DNA from 3 places in the Rheinheimera sp. NSM genome. Region 2 is predicted to be linked to each of the others. Evidence: riboswitches for the same ligand, from Rfam matches in the RefSeq annotation. Region 2 holds a riboswitch; each other region holds the start of a gene.
What was found. A riboswitch is a leader RNA that binds a small molecule or an ion and turns the genes downstream of it on or off. The one in region 2 is predicted to bind cyclic di-GMP.
Positions count from the first base shown of each region.

Region 1 (6,421 bases), on a different contig from region 2:
TCCATCGCATATACCGCATTGTTGCCGGCAGCAAACATCGGTGCGCGGCCGTTACGGCTGATAAGCTCCGGGTTACCGCCTTTACTGCTGATCTTGTATAAACCGGTGTTAAGTGACCATTGCCGTGGCAGTAAACTGCCTCCCGCGGCTTTGCGGTACACCACCGTTTTGCCATCCGGGCTAAATACCGGCTCAACATATTTACCCGGCTCATTGGTTAGCTTGTTGATCCGGCCATTACGCAGGTTAAGGATATTTACCGCGCCCTGGCTATTGTCGTTCCAGCTAACATACACCAATTCTTTACCATCACGCGAGAACTGCGGATAGTATTCAAAATCCGTGCTTTGTTTGGTTAAGCGTCGCGGTTTAGCGTTGGCCACATCGGTAATATACAAATGGCCTAAGGCGCTAAATACTGCTTGTTTACCATCCGGCGATACCTGGACAAAGCGCAGCATTTTAGTATCAAACTGCTCTTTATCGATATCCTGTTTTACCCGCACGGCCGTTTGCATTTGCTTGTTGGTGTCGACACTAAACGGCACTGTAGCTATGGCTTTATCTGCCACAGTTAACTTTTTAATCTCACCGCCGGCCCAAAACAGCAGGGCTTTGTTGTCCGGCGTCCAGGCCAGAGTAGGGTAAACACCGTGAATGGCCCAGGTTTCCTGCATATCGCGGTCTAAGCCGTCATACAGTTTAATATGCTCGCCGCTGGTTAAATCATATAAAAACAACGTGCTTTGAAAATCTACCCGGCGGATATAGGCGAGGTACTTACCATCCGGTGATGGCGTAGGGCGGATAGCACCACCGGCACCTTCCAGTACTATGTCCCACTTGCCCGTTTCGCGCTCAAAACGTTTTATTTTATAAATGCCACTTTCAGAGTCTTTGCTGTAGTGAAAGGTTTTGCCAGGCGTATCATCCTGGGAGAAATAAATGTATTTACCGTCCGGCGAAAAGGCCGGCTCGCCGAGGTCTTTTTGATCATTCGGCCGTTCTGTCAGCATAATGCCGTTACCGCCGGTTTTATGATATTGCCAGATTTCACCGGCACCCAGTGAGCGACTGGCGGTAAAATGCTTACGGGCGACGATAAACTCGCTATCCGGGCTCCAGGCCGGGCTGTTCAGCAGGCGAAAAGTCTCGTTGGTTACTGCGCGCTGTTCAGTGCCGTCGGCATTCATAATCCAGATATTATCGCCACCGCCTTCATCGCTGGTGTAAGCAATATACTTACCGTCCGGACTAAAGGTGGGCTGCATTTGCCAGCCAATGTCGGTAGTAAGTTGTTTTGCAGCGCCACCACTAACCGGCATGGTATAAATATCACCGAGTAAATCAAAGGCGAGGGTCTTACCGTCCGGGCTTAGCGCCACGTTCATCCAGCTGCCTTGTGAAACCTTGATATTGACTGTTTCAAACTGGCCTTGTGGTGCATTAACGTCCCAGTCGGGGGCTTTTTCAGTAGTGTTGTCTGCTTGCAGGGCAAAACTGCCGATGGCCAGCGCGATAAGGCTTGGTTTAAGTAGCATCATCCGGTTGTTCCTGTATTTTCTTATGATAGTTGTTATTAGTCCGTACCAGATTGGCATAAACTGACCGCAGAGTTAAGCCATTCACCAGCGGATTGCGTTAAAATTGCGAGTTAAACCGATAAAATCAGGAGTTAAAGGTGATTGAATCGCCCTGTGTGGCAGCGTGCCGTTTAAATACCGATAAGGTGTGTGTGGGTTGTTATCGTCATATAACTGAAATAGTTGACTGGAACCTACGTAATGATACTGAAAATGCCGCTATATTACAGAAGGTTGCTTTGCGAAAACAAAATGCAGCTACTGAGCAGGATGGGCCGACCAGTCCGATCACACAAGCGGAATGGCAAGCGGCAAAAATAGCAGCGCGTTTAGGTTGAAGGATGGTTTATGTTGGATTGGCAGTTACTACTGAGTATTGAGCCTTTTGCCTGGGCCGAGCTTGGCACTGCGGTGCTGTGTGGTTTTATTATCGGTCTGGAGCGGCAATTACGTGGCAAACCGGCCGGTATTCGTACCTCTATTTTGATTGTGATGGGGACTTATGTGTTTATCGCGGCCTCTATGTCGGTAAACAGTAGTATGACCGATCCATCGCGTATTATCGGCCAGGTGATAACCGGGGTGGGGTTTCTCGGCGCCGGGGTAATGTTAGCGCGCGATGGTATGGTACTGGGCGTCACCTCAGCTGCAACAATTTGGGTGTTGGCCGCCGTGGGGGTATGCATAGGTATCGGTGAAGACCTGGTAGCGATTAAGCTGTCGGTGCTGGTGGTGTTTGTGCTGGTAGGCATAGATATACTGGAAAACTCATCTTCTGCTATGCGCCGTGGTGTGCACCGCACTTATAACGAGTGGATCACCCGCAGTAACGGCAGCTTGTTTGGCCGGCGCAAAGAAGATAACAAAGCCGCGCAGCGGGCAGATATTGATGATCCACATTAATGCAGCTATGACAAAAGTGAGTTAGTATCTTGAATAACAATATAAAAATGGACGGATTACATGCTTGAAGCTGTCTGGATTGGTTTTGCGTTTTCTTTAGGTTTACTGGTTCGTGCCATAGGCTTACCGCCGTTAGTGGGGTACTTGTTGGCGGGCTTTGTTATCTCTGCTACTGCTTCAGACCTTAGCTTACCGCCGGAAGGGCCGTCGATAATTCATCACGTTGCCCATTTGGGCGTATTACTGCTGTTGTTTACAGTTGGCCTGAAGTTAAATGTACGTAGTCTGGCCAAGCCTGAAGTACTGGGTGGCAGTACTCTGCATTTTGCCTTGTCGATTATTCTTACCTTACCTGCGGTACTGTTTATTTTTGACGTTAGTTGGTATCAGGCCTTAATGTTAGCGGTAGCGCTGGCATTTTCCAGCACAGTGTTGGCGGCAAAGGTATTGGAAGGCAAACGCGAGATCCGCGCCTTTCATGGCCGGGTCGCTATAGGTATTCTGATTGTACAGGACTTATTGGCACTGCTGGTAATGAGCCTGGCTAACGGCACTACACCATCGCCCTGGGCACTGCTGGTGTTTGGCTTACCGCTACTGCGACCGCTGCTGTACAAATTGCTTGATGCCAGCGGCCATGAAGACTTACTGATTTTGTTTGGTTTAATGCTGGCACTGGTAATAGGCGGCCAGGGCTTTGAGCTGGTGGGGTTAAGTTCTGAGTTAGGCGCACTGGTGTTTGGCGCCTTGTTAGCTAAGCATGCCCGGGCCGGCGAGCTGTCGAAATCGTTGTGGAGTATTAAAGAATTCTTTCTGGTAGGGTTCTTTTTACAAATTGGTATCGACGGCTTGCCGGATGCCAATGCCTGGCTATTTGCCGGTGTGATGTCGTTGTTACTGCCGGTGAAAGCGATATTGTTTTTCTTGTTGTTAATCATGTTTAAATTGCGGGCGCGCAGTGCTTTCTTAACCAGTATCAGCCTGACTAACTACAGCGAATTTGGTCTGATAGTTGCCAGTGTAGTATTGCCCGAGTGGCTTATTCCGCTGGCGTTAACGGTGGCTATTTCTTTTGTTATCTCTGCGCCGCTAAATCGTATGGCACACCCGCTGTATGAAAAGCTATGTAACCGTTTGCTGAAGTTTGAGCGCAATATCCATCACCCGGACGAGCAACCGGTATCACTGGGTGATGCTGATGTGCTGATCATGGGCATGGGACGCACCGGTACCGCCGCCTATAACTATTTATCCAGCAGCCGTAAAATCATCGCAATGGATTCAGATCCGGCTAAAGTGGCAGAGCATCAGAAGAAAGGTATTAATATTTTCTATGCTGATGCCGAAGATCAGGTGTTTTGGCAAGGCCTGGATTTTGGCAAGGTTGAAGCGGTGATCCTTAGTATGAATGACGTGGAAGCCAAAATGATTGCAGCAAAAAAACTGCGCAATGCCGGTTTTAGCGGCTTTATTGTGTCGCACAGTATGCATGATGATGAAGCGCGCGAGATTATTGCTGCCGGTGCCGATCAAACCTATCTAACCATGTCTGAAGCCGGTGTCGGTATTGCCGAGCACGTTAAGCAACATTGCTTTGCGATAAAAGCATAACACTACCGGTAAGTTGGACCGGAGAACAGCATAAAAAAGGCGCCATAAAGGCGCCTTTTTTATAGAATAAGATAGTTAGCTGGCGCTACGTTCTTTGATAGCAGCAATGATTGGCGAAGTGCCGAAACCGTTGCTGGTAGCCCACTCGATGTCACCTGACGCGGCAACCTGGCTGCCTGGTAACTGGCTGATGATAAAGCCGGCTGCATCTGCAGCATTGTGCTTGATGGCGTGGCGAACCAGTGGTAAACCGTCACATACAATACCGTCGTATACGTTACGTAAACGTAAGCGGTTGTCAGATAAGGTTTTACGCAGATTGTTTTTGCTATCCGCTGCAACATAAGAGCAGATAGATTGGGCTAATTGATCGTCGGCTGCTGCAGGAGCACTGATAAATGAAGTGGCGGCGATAACAGTAGCTAAAGTGATTAATTTTGCTTTCATATTCGAGCTCCAAAATTTGAGTTAAGTAACAATCATTAATGCAACAGCAGTTGCAGAACACGAAAGGACATAAGGCATGTCGTTTAACTCTGACAGAGCAGAATAAACATCGCACTTAGCGACGGCAGCCCAGCTATCGTAGATGCCTTGCGGCAACCCTTAGACCTGAAGCTTTGCGTGTACTCCCTTTCGGGAGACTTGCCTTTCGAGCGAGCGCATTCTAATTAACGCTCGTTTTTTATGCAAGCTTAATTTAAGCTGAATTGAAACTTTTTTTAAATCTTATGCTTAGACCGGCCACCGTTGTTGCACTATGGCTATATCCAACGCCATTAGCGCAGCGGTTGCACGTTGCCAGCGTTGATACAGTGCATCGGCTAATGGCGCTGCCAGCTCCGGTTGCAACTGCCAATCACTGCACCAAATGTTATTAATCTCAGTTAAACTGCCGACATAACCCAGTTGTAATGCCACTAAAAAGGCTGCACCCAGCGCGGTGGCGTCGGTAGTGTGGCAGCGTGCTATGGGTGTTTGGCATAAATCGGCCAGCGCCTGTAAAAACCAGCGGTTGGCTGTCATGCCGCCGTCTACCCGTAAACTGCTGACATTAATGCCATCCTGCCGCATGGCGCTAAGTAAATCACGGCTTTGATACGCCACACTGCGCAGCGCGGCGGCGGCTATTTGCGCACGGCCGCTGTCGCGGGTCATGCCAAACAGTGCGGCTTGTACTTGTGGCTGCCAATGTGGTGTACCAAGCCCGGTAAAGGCGGGGATTAACAACTCGGTTTGTTGATAATCAATACCGGCTGCCAGGGCCTCAGTATCGCTGGCCTGACGGATAATACCCAGCTTATCGCGCAGCCATTGCACGGTTGCGCCGGCCATAAAAATGCTGCCTTCGAGCGCATAAGTAGTATGGCTGTTTAAGCGCCATGCCACGGTGCTAAGCAGCTTATGTTTGCTGTGCAGCACCTTACTGCCGGTATTTACCACAGCGAAACAGCCGGTGCCATAAGTGCTTTTACTCATGCCAGGTGTAATACAGGCCTGGCCTAATAATGCTGCCTGTTGATCGCCTATCATACTTAGCAGCGGCACCGCCGCGCCAAACACCGCTTTGTCAGTCAAACCAAACTCTGTTGCGTTATCCCGCACTTGCGGCAGCACAGCGGCAGGAATATTGAACAGTTGCAGCAGTTCTTCATCCCACTGTTGGCGATGAATATTAAACAGCAGGGTGCGGCTGGCATTGCTGGCATCGGTGGCATGCACTTTGCCGCCGCTCAGTAGCCATAACAGATAACAATCAATGGTGCCAAAACACAGCTCACCGGCTGTTGCAGCTTGTCTGGCACCTGCCACGTTGTCGAGTAACCAGCACAGCTTAGTGGCGGAAAAATATGGATCGGCCAACAGGCCGGTTTTTTGCTGCAGCACTGACTCCTGGCCTGAATCTTTCAGTTGCCGGCACAGTGCTGCCGTGCGTCTGTCCTGCCAGACAATCGCCGGATACAGCACCTTGCCGGAGGTTTTGTACCAAAGCAGTGTGGTTTCGCGCTGATTAGTAATACCGATACCGGCGATATCTGCCGGTTTCAGTTTGGCTTGCTGTAATGCGCGGCTGATACTGGCGGTCACACTGTGCCAAATCTGTGCCGGGTCTTGCTCTACCCAGCCGGATTGCGGGTAGCTTAGCGGCAGTTCCTGTTGGGCGCAGGCAACCGGCTGCAGGACCGGATTGTAGATAATAGCGCGGCTTGAGGTAGTACCTTGATCAATAGCGAGTATATATTTTGCCATGGCGTGAGCTTTTAGCGTTATGCTTAAGTTATTGTTTAGCCTGGCAGCAAACGCTGGCAGTGTCTACGCCCAAT
Region 1 is NZ_JBQTCI010000002.1:397,405-403,825, forward strand. Features, by position in the region: gene ACTZWV_RS07645 (amidohydrolase family protein) at 1-1,544, opposite strand, end outside; gene ACTZWV_RS07650 (DUF1289 domain-containing protein) at 1,682-1,921, shown strand; gene ACTZWV_RS07655 (MgtC/SapB family protein) at 1,932-2,486, shown strand; gene ACTZWV_RS07660 (cation:proton antiporter domain-containing protein) at 2,547-4,097, shown strand; gene ACTZWV_RS07665 (DUF3718 domain-containing protein) at 4,173-4,544, opposite strand; cyclic di-GMP riboswitch class I at 4,665-4,757, opposite strand; gene glpK (glycerol kinase GlpK) at 4,833-6,347, opposite strand.
Region 1: another riboswitch for cyclic di-GMP. It lies ahead of ACTZWV_RS07665 (DUF3718 domain-containing protein); the one in region 2 lies ahead of ACTZWV_RS03325 (hypothetical protein).

Region 2 (6,421 bases):
TTTCTATGTGGTTTTTCCTTACTTATCGGCAGCCATAGCTGCTGCCAGACCATTGCAGGATATAGGAATTGCGCTTAGCAATTGTGTGAAGCATATGACTCAATATATAAAACAGATCTTATTGGTTTGCCTAAGCATAATACTGCTTAGTGCATGCGCTCAAAGCAAATCTCCGGGACAAAGTAAACCTCCGGTACAAAGCTATCCGCACAGCGACATTGAAATTAAATATGCAGTTCGCCATTTTGAAGCAGACTTAATTCAGTCAGTACCGAAGTTTAAAGGCAACTATCTTAGCCGTGAGCAGCTTGAAACGATAATCAGAAAACAGTTTATCAACCTGCTGAAAGAGCAAAACCTGCTGGCAGCAGAAGGCGATATCAACGTAGTTGATTTGGACATCTTTGTTGATTATTCCCGTCGTTTTGTCGGCGATGGTACCCCTTTTCCGGTAGAAAAAATGGTGTCGCCAATAATTGCATTGCATGAGAGCAGCTACTTAGGCGATGTGGTTATTCGCAGCAAAGTTACCAGCGGCATGGCACTTGAGGATGCATTTAACGGCCTCACCACTCACAATATTGAGCTTGAACACAAAACCGCGCAAGCCATTGCCAACAGCTTGATGAAGCGCTTGAATAGCGTCAGCCAATATGACAAGAATGCGTTTGCCGCAATAACTGCCGGTATGTCCGCGGAGCAGATAAAGCAGAAGCGTCGGTATACCAAAAAAGAGATACTAACCAAGGCTAAACCGGCCGGTTTAGCATCAGAGCAATACCTGCCTGAAGAACTGGTGCAAAGTTATCTGCTGTCGTTAACGCAGGGTAATGCCGCTACACGCATTGAGCTGTATAAACAGCTGATCTCTGAATGGAATAACAGCACTGCTGTGTATGACGCTATTAACACCAGGGTATTAGCGGGTTACCAAAGCACCGCTGCTGCGGACGTAGAAGAAATGACTTGGGCAACCAAAGCGTTAGCTTATTCAGGTTTAGAGCGTTACAGGTCAACATTGGATACAGTAATGGCCAGTGATGCACCGCAAAAGCTGCAGGGCTATGTTACAAACTACCTTGAGACGATGACTGTGCGTTCGGAACAGGCCCAAGTGATCCATGATGTTTCAACAATGTACCCTGAACTGGATTGGCAAACTAACCAACTGATGAATATGCTGAACAGCAGTGACGGCTCGTTACGGCTTAACGCAGTAAAAATTATTTATAAACAGCAGCCCAATAATGAGCGGTTACTGGATGAACTAAGCGACATTCTGCAACGCGAAGCCAAGGTGCAGCGTAACCGCTACGCCGGCTACTCTGATTTCCATGCCTGGAGTTGCAGGGTACTGGGTAGCTCCGGCAATGCTAAGTACAAAGCTGTTTTAGCTGACCTCGCCGAAAATGCATACACCTATAAAGTGCGTGAATTTGCCGGTAAGTTTGTTCGCAAACTGTAAGCATTAAATTTAGCGACATCCGGCTAAGTGGTTGTCGCTTATTCTGCCCTTGGTAATTATTTAACTGGTATCAGGACGACAATGATGATGAAAAGCGGGGCGGAGCCTGCAGCCACTTACAAAACTATTAGCTAAAAAGTATGAGATCAGTGCGGAGCATTTTCGGCGTCTGGTAATACTACATTTTATAACTATTACGGAAAGATTAGGGGCGATTATGCTTAAAAAAACACTATTCACATCATGCTTATTAATACTGTTTCTCACTTCATGCTCGTCGTATCAATACAAGCAATATGAAGCCACTATTGATAAGGGGAATACTCCAATTCTTGATTTGTCTCAGGATGGTGATGCAGCATCAGTTATTTATTTTAACTCAGTAACATACAGAACTATGGGCATTGCCTTCCACAGGCTTTTGTTAGCGACAGGCCTTAATGGAAAGGTGCTTAAGGGGGCGGGAAGGCATGCGTTGCTTGATGTAAATGGTTATCAGGCTATTAAAGTTCCTGCAGGGATCCACACTCTGGATTACTGCTGGGTATCAATGAATGCGCTTGGCAGCGGTGGTGCAAAATGTAACTTCAAAGCGAAAGATGTGCTATTTGAACCGGGAAAAAACTATCTGGTTAATTGGCAAAGCAGTAGCAGTATTAAAGGTGCTCCCGGCGGAAGTGAGCACCAGATTAACATTAAAACCTTTATAAGTGATTTTGATACAGGGGAAGTTGTATACCCTAAATAGGTTTTAACTCCAACCTCTGACCATGAGTTTAGCCCTCGCATGCAATGTTATAACTCGCAGCATCAAGTAAATATCAGCAGTGGCGCAACCTGTTGTGCCACTGTTCTGTTGTGAATCCCGCCTGTTTTTCTGTTTTTCCTTTTCCCAGAAAAATCATTACTACTTAGCGCTTAGTTTGTAAAGCTTGTTGCAAAATTGGCTAAAAAATAACTTGTTAATTTGTAATTATTTGTATATCTTGCCCGCGTTCAGCTTGCGTTAATGCAATAGCGTTTTCGTCTTAAGCTAAGACAATTAAAAGGCAAACTGTACCGAAAGGTCAGGACGCAAAGCCGCTGGTCTAATGATGTTCGTTATGAACATTAATGATGGCAGTGGTTGCATTAGCTTAGTCACATCTGTTTGATGTCAATCATAACGGCATTTCTGCCGTTGTCTGATTATGCCTATCTATGCCGTCTGTCTTTATTCGTCGCGGGGCGCAGCCATTGCGACTTCTTCATTTTATTTGCCATTGATGCCAAAGCGCATCGGGCGATGTTTTTTTGTACGGAGAGTAATAAAGATGTTGAAAAAGAGCTTAGCCCTGAGTGTAGTGTATGCGTTAACGCTGGCTGGTTTGACAGCCTGTGGTGGTGGATCTGACAGTGGTACGGAAGCGCCGGTTGCAGTGCCAAATCCAACTACACCTACTACGCCAACAACTCCGACTCCACCTACAGTGGTGTTACCTGAGTTTGCTTCAGCAACCTATGTGCGTGAGAATTTGGGTAAGCTTACTGAAGTGGTGTTGCTTGGCGATGACCTATACTACGTTAGTCTTTCTGACGAAGGCAGTTTGCTGGGGCATTTTACCCAAATTAACGAACATATTGTGGATGGTAAAATTGTCGAAGCAGCCGGCTTTTATAAAATGCCTGCTGATACAGCGTTAAAAGCCGGCCAATTCAGTGCTGAGCTGACAGTAAGCAGCAATACAGTAAACAGTATGACGAGCCTGACACTGGAAAGTACAAGTGGCGCAGGTAGCCAATTGGTAATAAGCAGTGGCACCTTGAGCACAGTAACCAACATTGTTGATATCAGCGCTATGAATGATGGCTGGTCGGCGGAGGCAAACTTCAGCGAATTTAATATTGATGCCGGTTTAAACCTGACTGCGGTTGATAAAGATAACTGTAAAATCAGCGGTACCCTGACCTTACAAGACAATGACGTTTTTGCTGCCTCATTAAACTATGCTGACTGTGATACAGCCGGGCAATACGAAGGCGTGTTATGGTCTTACAGCTTTGATGGTGTAACTTATCTGAAGTGGTTTGCCTTAGATAGCGAAGACAACGCTGTTACCGGTATTGTTGATGATTTCACTTCACAGCAAGACGCTCTGGCACTTAACGGTGAATTACAACCTGCATTATATATTGGTGCAATTGGTCGTTCATTGATCAGTAAAGGTAATAAAGTTTACTATCGCGGCGGTGTAATAGGTGGAAACTATGTGTTTTCTTATACAGCGCCTGCAGTTGTAGCCGTATTAGATGCTGACGGTTCAGGCATAAGCTTGCCATCAAATAATTTGGTTGCTGCGTCGCTGACTATGCCGGTACCAAACAGTAAGGACCATAAGCTTAGTGGCAACATTGTGTTATCAAATGATATTGAAGAGTCATTTTCCGGTCTGGAACAAGTTGCCCAGTCGTCTTTGTTAGCTAATATAGCCGGCAATTGGGGCAACTTAACTATCGCTGAAGATGGCACTGTCAGTGGCACTGTAGATGATTGTACTGTCACCGGCGGCTCGGTAACAAATTATGTGGCATCAATTGCTGATATGCAGTTGTCTTTAACCGGGTGCAGTGTCACTGGTGATTTCAATGGCGTAGTGGCTGGTGTTAAGCAAAGCAGCGGTGATGCAATTGTTTTTAATTTAGTTACGCTGACAGATGGCAAAGTTGAATCTAGTTATAGCGGTGTATTACTGCGTGACTAAAGCGGTTTAGTTTAAAAAGCCGTGGTAGTTAACTACCACGGCTTTTTTTATGTAGGTAAGTCAGGCTTACATAAATTTATATTCCAGCAATAACGTATAGGCACGGCCGCGTGGGTCGGCTATACGGGTTTCCCAGCCGGCGCCGGCAGCAAAGTCGTTTTGGTGCGCGGTAAATGGCGGGTCTTCGTCAAACAGGTTTTTAATACCAAAGGTAACCGTCATGGCGTCGATACCGCTATAGCTTACGCTATAGTTGTAGGTAACATAGCTGTCAACTTTCGGGTTCCAGCCGGCCGGCACATAACTGCCGTTGGCTACACTTACCGGCTCTTCGTCGGTATAACCGTCACGATACACTTGGGTTAAACTGTGGCTCCAGTCGCCCAGCGCATAGCTGGCGTTAAGCGTGTGTTTCCACTTGATCGGCAGGTTGTAGTAACGCACATACTCGCCCACCAGGTTTTCGCTGTAGGGCAGTGAGTCGAGGCCTTTGGTTTTAAAGGTATCAATATAGCTGCCGTTAAGGTTAATTCGCCACGCGCCGCCTGCCAGCTCGCCGGTCAGGTTGGCATCAATTTCAATGCCGCGGGTTAGGGTACCACCTGAGTTAATGTAACGGCGGTCAATTGCCACTACATCACCGTCGGCGTTACGCAGCCAGTTTGCGGCGAACAGATCGTAGTTGTCAATCAGCACATCGCGCGGTGCTGAACGGATGGTATCGGTGCGCTCAATTTCCCACCAGTCGACACTGATATTAAAGTAATCTACCGGTACAACAACAAAGCCCAGACTTTTCTGTTCCGACTCTTCCGGGTCCAGATCTGTTTTACCACCGAAAATTTCCACCGGCTGAATAAGCTCGCAACCGGCGACATTTTCATCGGCAACGCCACCGGGACAGGTCGCCGGATCAGCTAAATCCAGCCCGGTATATTGTGCTTCTGTCAGGCCGTTAAACAGCTGATTAAACGACGGTACTTTAAAGCCGGTGCTGTACGCGCCGCGGAACATCAGCTCTTCCATTGGCCGGTAACTGAAAGACACTTTAGGGTTGGTGGTGCTGCCAAAGCCGTCGTATTTGTCGTAACGGCCGGCCAGGGTAACATCAAGGTTATCCAGCAGCGGCAGGTATACTTCGGCAAATACCGCCTTGATATCACGGCTTACTTTGTCCAGCACATTGGCATTGTCGAACGGTGCCAGGAACACAGCACGCATGTCGGCACGCTCGTCGCCGTTAAACTTAAACTCTTCGCGGCGTAAATCGGTACCCAGTGCCATCATAATATTGCCGCCGGGCAATTCAAATGGCAGCTCACCGGAGACGGTGGCGTCGATTTGGGTCATGATGGATTCACCACCATACAGTTTTACGCCCTGTGCGGAAGCTGCATTCAGTGCTGCCATGCCGGCGTCTGACTGGCTTTGTCCCGGCAGTAAAAACGGGTCAATCAGGCCACTGCCCAGCGCTTGCTGCAGAGCATCCGTAAAGTAATAGCCATTGCCCAGTTCAGATTCAGACTCACTGGATGCACGTGAAATGCCGACGTTGTAATCCCAATCGGCCACCACCCCTTCAAAAGCCGCCAGCAAACGGTAAGACTTGGTCGTGGTGTCAATTTCACGGCCACCACAGGCCATACAGCGCCAACGATACGCAATGGACTCACCGTAATTCAGTTGATCGGCACCAAAGTAACCGGCCAGCGCATCGTAAATCCGGTCGTAGGATGCACCGGTGCTTGGGTACCAGGTGTCCGGGCCAAAGGTTGAACCGGGAGAAATCTGGTAGGGTTCAAAGGCTTTGCTGACATCAACCTGAGAGGCAACGAATTCAAAGGTTGCCATATGATCTGCTGCCAGTTTAATGCTGGCGCGGCCGATAAAGTCGACACTCTCCTGCGGTTGCTGAATGCGCGCCGCGGCCGGATAATCCCAGGCGCAAGCATAACGTGATGACTCAGAGCTCCATAATTGATGATCATAAGGCCCCATCAAATCGCCGCCGCTGGCACAGCCGTCAGCGCCGGGTAAATCCAGGATGTTTACGGCGGTAACAGACTGGCCGTCCAGTGGGTCAACCAGGCCGGCTCCAATCAGGTTAGCATCGGCGCCACGATTAAACACCGTTGCAAAAGGGGTGCCGCGGGTGTCGGGTGACAAGCCGCGATTTGGCTGAAAGGTGGTGGAAAAATCGCGGTCCGTGCCGGCC
Region 2 is NZ_JBQTCI010000001.1:749,823-756,243, forward strand. Features, by position in the region: gene ACTZWV_RS03315 (hypothetical protein) at 95-1,465, shown strand; gene ACTZWV_RS03320 (hypothetical protein) at 1,683-2,213, shown strand; cyclic di-GMP riboswitch class I at 2,504-2,599, shown strand; gene ACTZWV_RS03325 (hypothetical protein) at 2,779-4,206, shown strand; gene ACTZWV_RS03330 (TonB-dependent receptor) at 4,273-6,421, opposite strand, start outside.

Region 3 (6,421 bases), on a different contig from region 2:
GGCTTTGGCTTACCGCTGGTGTATGTTGCCTGGCGCTTGCAGCAGCGGGTCGACAAAGGTGATCTGGCTGAAGCCGAGTTGCTGACGGAGAGCATAGCGCAAACGCCGTCGGCGCTGCGCTGGGAAGATATTCCGCATGTTGACCGGATCTCAATTGAATTAGGTTTCCGCCTGGTGTACCTGGCCGATAAAGACAAAGGCGAAGAGCTGGTGCAAACCCTGCGCGGTATTCGCAAAACCTTATCGGAACAAAGCGGCTTTTTATTGCCGGAAGTGCGGGTGCGCGATAATTTGCAGCTTAACCCGCAAGAATACCGCATTAAACTGGCCGGGGTGCCGCTGACGACCGGCCGGTTAAACCCGCAGCAGTTGCTGGCACTGAATACCGGCGATATTTATGGCCAGCTGGACGGCGAGATCACGCGGGATCCGGCCTATGGCCTGGAAGCGGTGTGGATAGATAACAACAGCCGGGCCAAAGCCTTGAATTTAGGTTATTCGGTGGTGGATCTGGCTACTGTTATTGCCACCCATGCCGGCAAAGTGATTAAAGAGCATTTATCTGAGCTGTTTGTGTATGAGGATGTAAAACAGTTGAATAAACGGCTGGCCTCAGTGGCGCCGGTATTGGCTGAAGCGCTGGATAAAGCGCTGACCGCAACAGTACAGCTTAAAGTGTACCGCTTACTACTGCGCGAGCAGGTCAGCCTGGGCGATATTCTCAGCATCGCCAGCACCTTGCTCGACAGCAGCGAAGTGACCAAAGATCCTATCTTACTAACATCGGATGTGCGCTGTGCCTTGCAACGCGCCTTAGTGCGGCAGATCAGCGGTGATAAAGAAGAGCTGAGCGCCTTTACGCTGGATGAAAAGCTGGAGCAAACCTTACAAAGTGCACTAAACCAAGCGATGCAGGCCGGCAAAGTAGCACTGGACAGCTTCCCGGTGGCGCCAAACCTGCTAAGCCAGTTCCAGCGCAATATGCCGTTGATCAGCAGCCAGATGCAGCAGCAGGGCTTAACGCCTGCGCTGGTCGTGGTGCCGCAGTTGCGGCCGTTGTTGGCACGTTATGCGCGTACTTTCACGCAGAACTCGCTGGCGGTGTTGTCCTATAACGAAATTCCGGAAACGGTGCGGGTAAATGTCATAGGTGCGCTGGGCTAACTGCAGCTGACAAGCAAGCGGGGCGTTAGCGGGTCCGGCTACAGCTGTCATGTTGATGTAACAGGCTGTAGCTAATATACGGCGGATATAAAGGCTCTGTTTAGATAGTTTTGCAGTTATTTGCACATAGTTAGTCAAAAATCAGCCTGGCTGGTCCGAGCAGTTGTGGCAATTATGTAACGAGAGGCGAAAAAATAAACTGCGGCAAGTTGATGATCCTAAAGATCTAATAAGATCTTGTGAAAAAAGATGCTTGCCTTGCAGTGCTAATTTAGTTATCTTTTAATTTATTCAGTTTCAGTTCATAAATGGCATAGCTTTTTATGAACAGGTTAAGACAATTAAAAGGCAAACTGCACCGAAAGGGCAGGACGCAAAGCCTCCGGTCTACGACGTTTTTATTAAAAACGCTACGATAGCGGGGTTGCATTAGCTTAGCGGCATCCTTCGGGTATGCCTCTGCCTGCACGGCTGTCCGTGTCAGAACAGAGCGCTTTCTATGCGGTTTTCCTTTTATTTTCTTCAACTTTTGGTGTTACTGCCCGGCAGTAACGGTTGTGGTTAATTAAAAGGATATTGATGTGTCATTGTTATCTCTGAGTCTCTGGCTTAGTGCCTCTGCCGCCGGCGGTGCACTGGCGGCTGCGTTGCTGGTGCAACCGGCAGAACAGGCAGACTGGCAGTTGCACAGCAGCGCTTTTCATTGTCGGTTACAGCAAGTAGTTAACGGCGTGGGTGATGTCAGTTTTCTGGCAGAACCCGGCCATTCGCTGCGCTTGGATCTGGCATTAGCACAACCTTACTATGCGTTAGCACAAGCCAGCGTGGCCGCCCGGCCTGCCGATTGGCAACCAGGCGCGGCGACAGCCGCGGCAGATTTTCCCTACAACGCCGAGCTATACCACGATACTAAAGTCAGCTTTATCACCGGTGCCTTACCTTTATTACAGCAAATTCAATTCGGTAACTGGCTGCAATTTGAGCTCAGTGATAAGCAGCATAAACAACAAATACTGCTTACCAGTGTCAGCGGTTCCGGCGCGGTGGAGCAGTTCCGTGGCTGCGTGGCGCAAATGTCGCCGTTATCCTGGCAACAAGCCAGAGACAGCGAAATTCAGTTTGCTGATGGCCAGCGTACCCTGACGCGGCAACAGTTGCCGCAGTTGCAAAAACTGGCGCGCTATCTGCAATTAGACCCCTCAGTCAGCAAAATACTTATCGATGGGCATACCGATGATGTCGGCACTGTATTGGCGAACCGTGTGCTGTCGCAGGAAAGGGCTGATGAAGTCGCTGCGCAGTTGATTGAGTTGGGCGTGAGTGCATCTAAGTTAGAAATCCGCGCTCATGGTAACCGTTATCCGCTGTTGAACAGCCAGGGTAAGCCGGAGCAAGCTAACCGCCGCGTATCGGTGCGGTTAATCCGTAGCGGCGCGCAGCAGGAGGCGGAATAATGAAACATTCTGCTTATGTACTGTGGATAGCCCAACAACAGCCTGATGCTGAAGTACGCCAATGCATTCAAAGTGAAGGTTACCAGCTGCTGCACACTGCCGATGTTACTGAAATCGTCGGCCTGTGCCATGATTATCAACCGGCGCTGGCCTTTATTGACTGCGACCTGCCGCAAATGGCGTTACCGGATCTGGTTAGCCTGGTGTGCCGCAAGCTGCCGGCGGCGCAAATTATCAGTATGGTCGGTAACGATCAAAGTGAGTTGGCGTCCGATACCTTACAAAGCGGCGCAATAGATTATTTACTAAAGCCTTTTTTCTGCTCGCAGTTAAAAACCTCAATCCGTAATGCCAGTGCGATGAGCCGCGGCTTAAAGGATCTGGTAGCGGTATCGCACGCCAGCCGGCAGATTTTGCAGTTGGCTAACCGTGCTGCGCAAACCGAAGCCAGCGTGTTGATCCTCGGTGAATCCGGTACCGGCAAAGAGCGGCTGGCGCAGTTTATTCATCAGGCTTCAGATCGTGCTGACAAGCCGTTTATTGCCGTGAACTGTGCCGCTATTCCGGAACATATGCTGGAGGCCATGCTATTTGGCCACAACAAAGGCGCTTTTACCGGTGCGGTAAACCAACAGATAGGTAAGTTTGAAGCGGCCAACGGCGGCACTATTTTGCTGGATGAAATATCCGAGCTGCCACTGGCACTGCAGGCCAAATTGCTGCGGGTATTGCAGGAGCGTGAAGTAGAGCGGCTGGGCAGCAACAGCCGCATTAAGCTGGATATTCGCGTGATTGCAGCCAGTAACAAAAACTTGCGTAGCCAGGTAGAGCAAGGCCTGTTCCGTGAAGATTTATTCTACCGGTTGGATGTGTTGCCACTGAGCTGGCCGGCACTGCGCGAGCGGCGCGACGATATTTTGCCACTGGCAGAGTTCTTTATTAATAAGTACGGCAACGGCAAGTACCGTTTAAGCCGTGGTGCGGCCGATGTGATGTTGCAATACAACTGGCCGGGTAATGTGCGTGAGCTGGAAAACATTATGCAGCGTGCTTTAGTGATGGCGCGTGGTATTGAGCTGCAAATAGCCGATTTAAATTTACCGCAGTGCCACCCGCAAGCGGCCGCAATTTGCGCCAGCTTGCTCAAGCAAAGTAAGAAAGACGCCGAATTTGATTACATTTTAAATGTACTGAATAAGTTTAACGGCCACCGTACCCGTACGGCGCAGGCGTTGGGTGTCAGCACCCGCGCCCTGCGTTACAAAATAGCAGCCATGCGTGAGCATGGTGTCGACATAGACGCATTAGCTTCTTAAGGATAACCAGTATGATTTCACCGATAGACAGTCAAAGCCAGATGCTGCAAATGATGACCAGATTACAACAGGTTGCCGGCAGTGAACAGATTACCCCAGCCAGTAACGATAGCGGCATTAGCAGTGATTTTAGCAAGGTTATCCGCTCTGTGAACCAGCAGCAAAATATTGCGGCAGATCTGATGACGGCAGTCGATACCGGTCGCAGTGACGACGTGGTTGGCGCCATGGTAGCCAGCCAAAAAGCGGATTTAAGTTTCTCCATGCTGATGCAGGTACGCAACAAGGTACTGAGCGGCATTGATGACGTGATGCGAATGTCACTGTAAGGACAATGCAATGAAAGGCGAAGTGGTTAAAACTATGCCCCCGGTCAGTATCGAGGGCAACTTTCGCGAGAAAGTCATTAATTTGTCTAACCGGTTCAGCTGGTTACCGGGCGGTGATCGCAGCATAGCGTCTATAGCGCTGCTGGCAACCCTGGTGGCGGCGACTATAGTGCTGATCCTGTGGACCTCGGCGAAAAACTATGTGCCGCTGTATGGCAACCAGGAACATTACGACAAAGCCGGTATTCTGGAAATTCTGGATAAAGAAAAGGTGGCGTTTCGTATCGACACCGACAGCGGCAACATTATGGTGCCGCAGGACCGCTTAGCCGACGCCCGTATTACGCTGGCCGCACGCGGCATTAAAGCGGCCATGCCGGAAGGGCTGTCTACCATAGGTGAAAAAGTCACTATGGGCACCAGCCAGTTTATGGAGTCTATGCAGTACCAGCATGCGCTGGAAGGCGAGTTGGCCCGCACCATTATTACCATGGACGGCATTCGCAACAGCCGCGTGCATTTGGCAGTGCCCAAACGCAATTTGTTTGTCGGCCGCCAGGAAGAAAAATCTGCCGCCTCAGTGATGGTTGATTTAGCCCCGGGCTACGAGTTAAAGCCAAATCAGGTGGAAGCCATTGTCAGCCTGATCGCCGGCAGTGTGCCGGGCTTAGACCCGCGCAAAATATCGGTAGTGGATCAGCGCGGTAAACTGCTGACCGGTGAATTGTACGACGAGACGCCGGTAGGTAAAGAAACCGATAAAAAACTGGCCTTTGTGCAAAAGCTGGAACGCAATATCGAGCAGCGTGCTTCTATTATGCTGTTGCCGATTTTAGGTGACGGTAATTACCGCATCCAGGTGTCGTCAGATGTTGATTTCAGTGTGGTAGAAGAAACCCGCGAGGCAATAGACCCGGAGTCTGTGGTGCGGTCTGAATCCATCAAAACCGATACCATGCTGGACCAGCTGGCGATGGGTATTCCGGGCGCGTTGGCCAACCAACCACCGTTACCGGCCGATCAACAAGCTGAAGATAATAATCAGCGCACTTCAGAGCGCAATGAAAGCAGCCGTCAGTTTGACAGCGGCCGCGCCGTTACCCATACGCGGTTTGAAGTGGGCCGGTTAAAGTCGATGAGTGTGTCGGTGTTGGTAAACGAAGGTGCCGCCGGTGACGCCGGCTGGACCCAGGCGCAACTGCAGCAATTGGGTGACATGGTCAAAACCGCCACCGGCTTTCAGGCTGAGCGCGGCGATCAGTTTAATATCACCAGCTTTGGCTTTGTTGCCCCGGCTCCGGTTAGTGCACCGCTGGCCGGCTTGCCATGGTGGCAACTGCCGGAAATAAAAGAGTATGCCCGTTACCTGTTTGCCAGTTTAATTGGTTTGGCGTTGATCCTGTTTGGTGTGCGGCCGCTGGTTAATCATCTGGTTAGCGGTAAAAAGCAGCGCACTGCAGAGCCGGATGCGCTGTATGGCGCAGCAGACGATGCCGCGGTAGCCGCACTGTCAGCGCAAAGCACAACTAAGCGCAGTGCCGACAGCGCTGACGCCGACGACATAGCGTCAGATAGCAGCGCCATGCCGCAGCCGGGCTTCAATGCTATTAATTTACCGCAGGTTGGCTCTGAGTTTGCCGAGCAAATTACGCATATGCAGCTGTTAGCCAGCAAAGAATCTGAGCGCGTAACGGCAGTAATTAAATATTGGGTAGAGCGGGGAGTCAGCATTGAATCAACTAAGGTCTGAAGCCAGCCGCACCATTACCGATCTGGATCGGGCGGCTATTTTGTTGCTGAGCATGGGCGAAGAGAACGCCGCCGGCATCATTAAAAAATTAAACCGGCATGAGGTAAAGGCGCTGTCTGAGCGGATGGCAAAAATTGCCAATGTTACCCAGGACGATGTCGCAGTGATCCTGCAGGACTTTTTTGACTGCTACCGCAACGAAAGCGGCGTTAGTGGCGCATCGCGCGTTTATCTGGAGCGGGCACTGGACAGAGCGGTAGGCCGCAAGTTAGCACGCGGCATGCTGGACGACATCTACGGCGGCGCCCTGGCCGACGACATTCGCCGGTTGGAATGGGTACCGGCCGAGCTGCTGGCACGCTTTTTAGAGCAGGAACATATTCAGATGCAGGCCTTGCTGCTGGCATT
Region 3 is NZ_JBQTCI010000008.1:34,236-40,656, forward strand. Features, by position in the region: gene flhA (flagellar biosynthesis protein FlhA) at 1-1,164, shown strand, start outside; cyclic di-GMP riboswitch class I at 1,502-1,596, shown strand; gene ACTZWV_RS17975 (OmpA family protein) at 1,746-2,618, shown strand; gene ACTZWV_RS17980 (sigma-54-dependent transcriptional regulator) at 2,618-3,934, shown strand; gene ACTZWV_RS17985 (flagellar hook-basal body complex protein FliE) at 3,946-4,263, shown strand; gene fliF (flagellar basal-body MS-ring/collar protein FliF) at 4,274-6,013, shown strand; gene ACTZWV_RS17995 (FliG C-terminal domain-containing protein) at 5,994-6,421, shown strand, end outside.
Region 3: another riboswitch for cyclic di-GMP. It lies ahead of ACTZWV_RS17975 (OmpA family protein); the one in region 2 lies ahead of ACTZWV_RS03325 (hypothetical protein).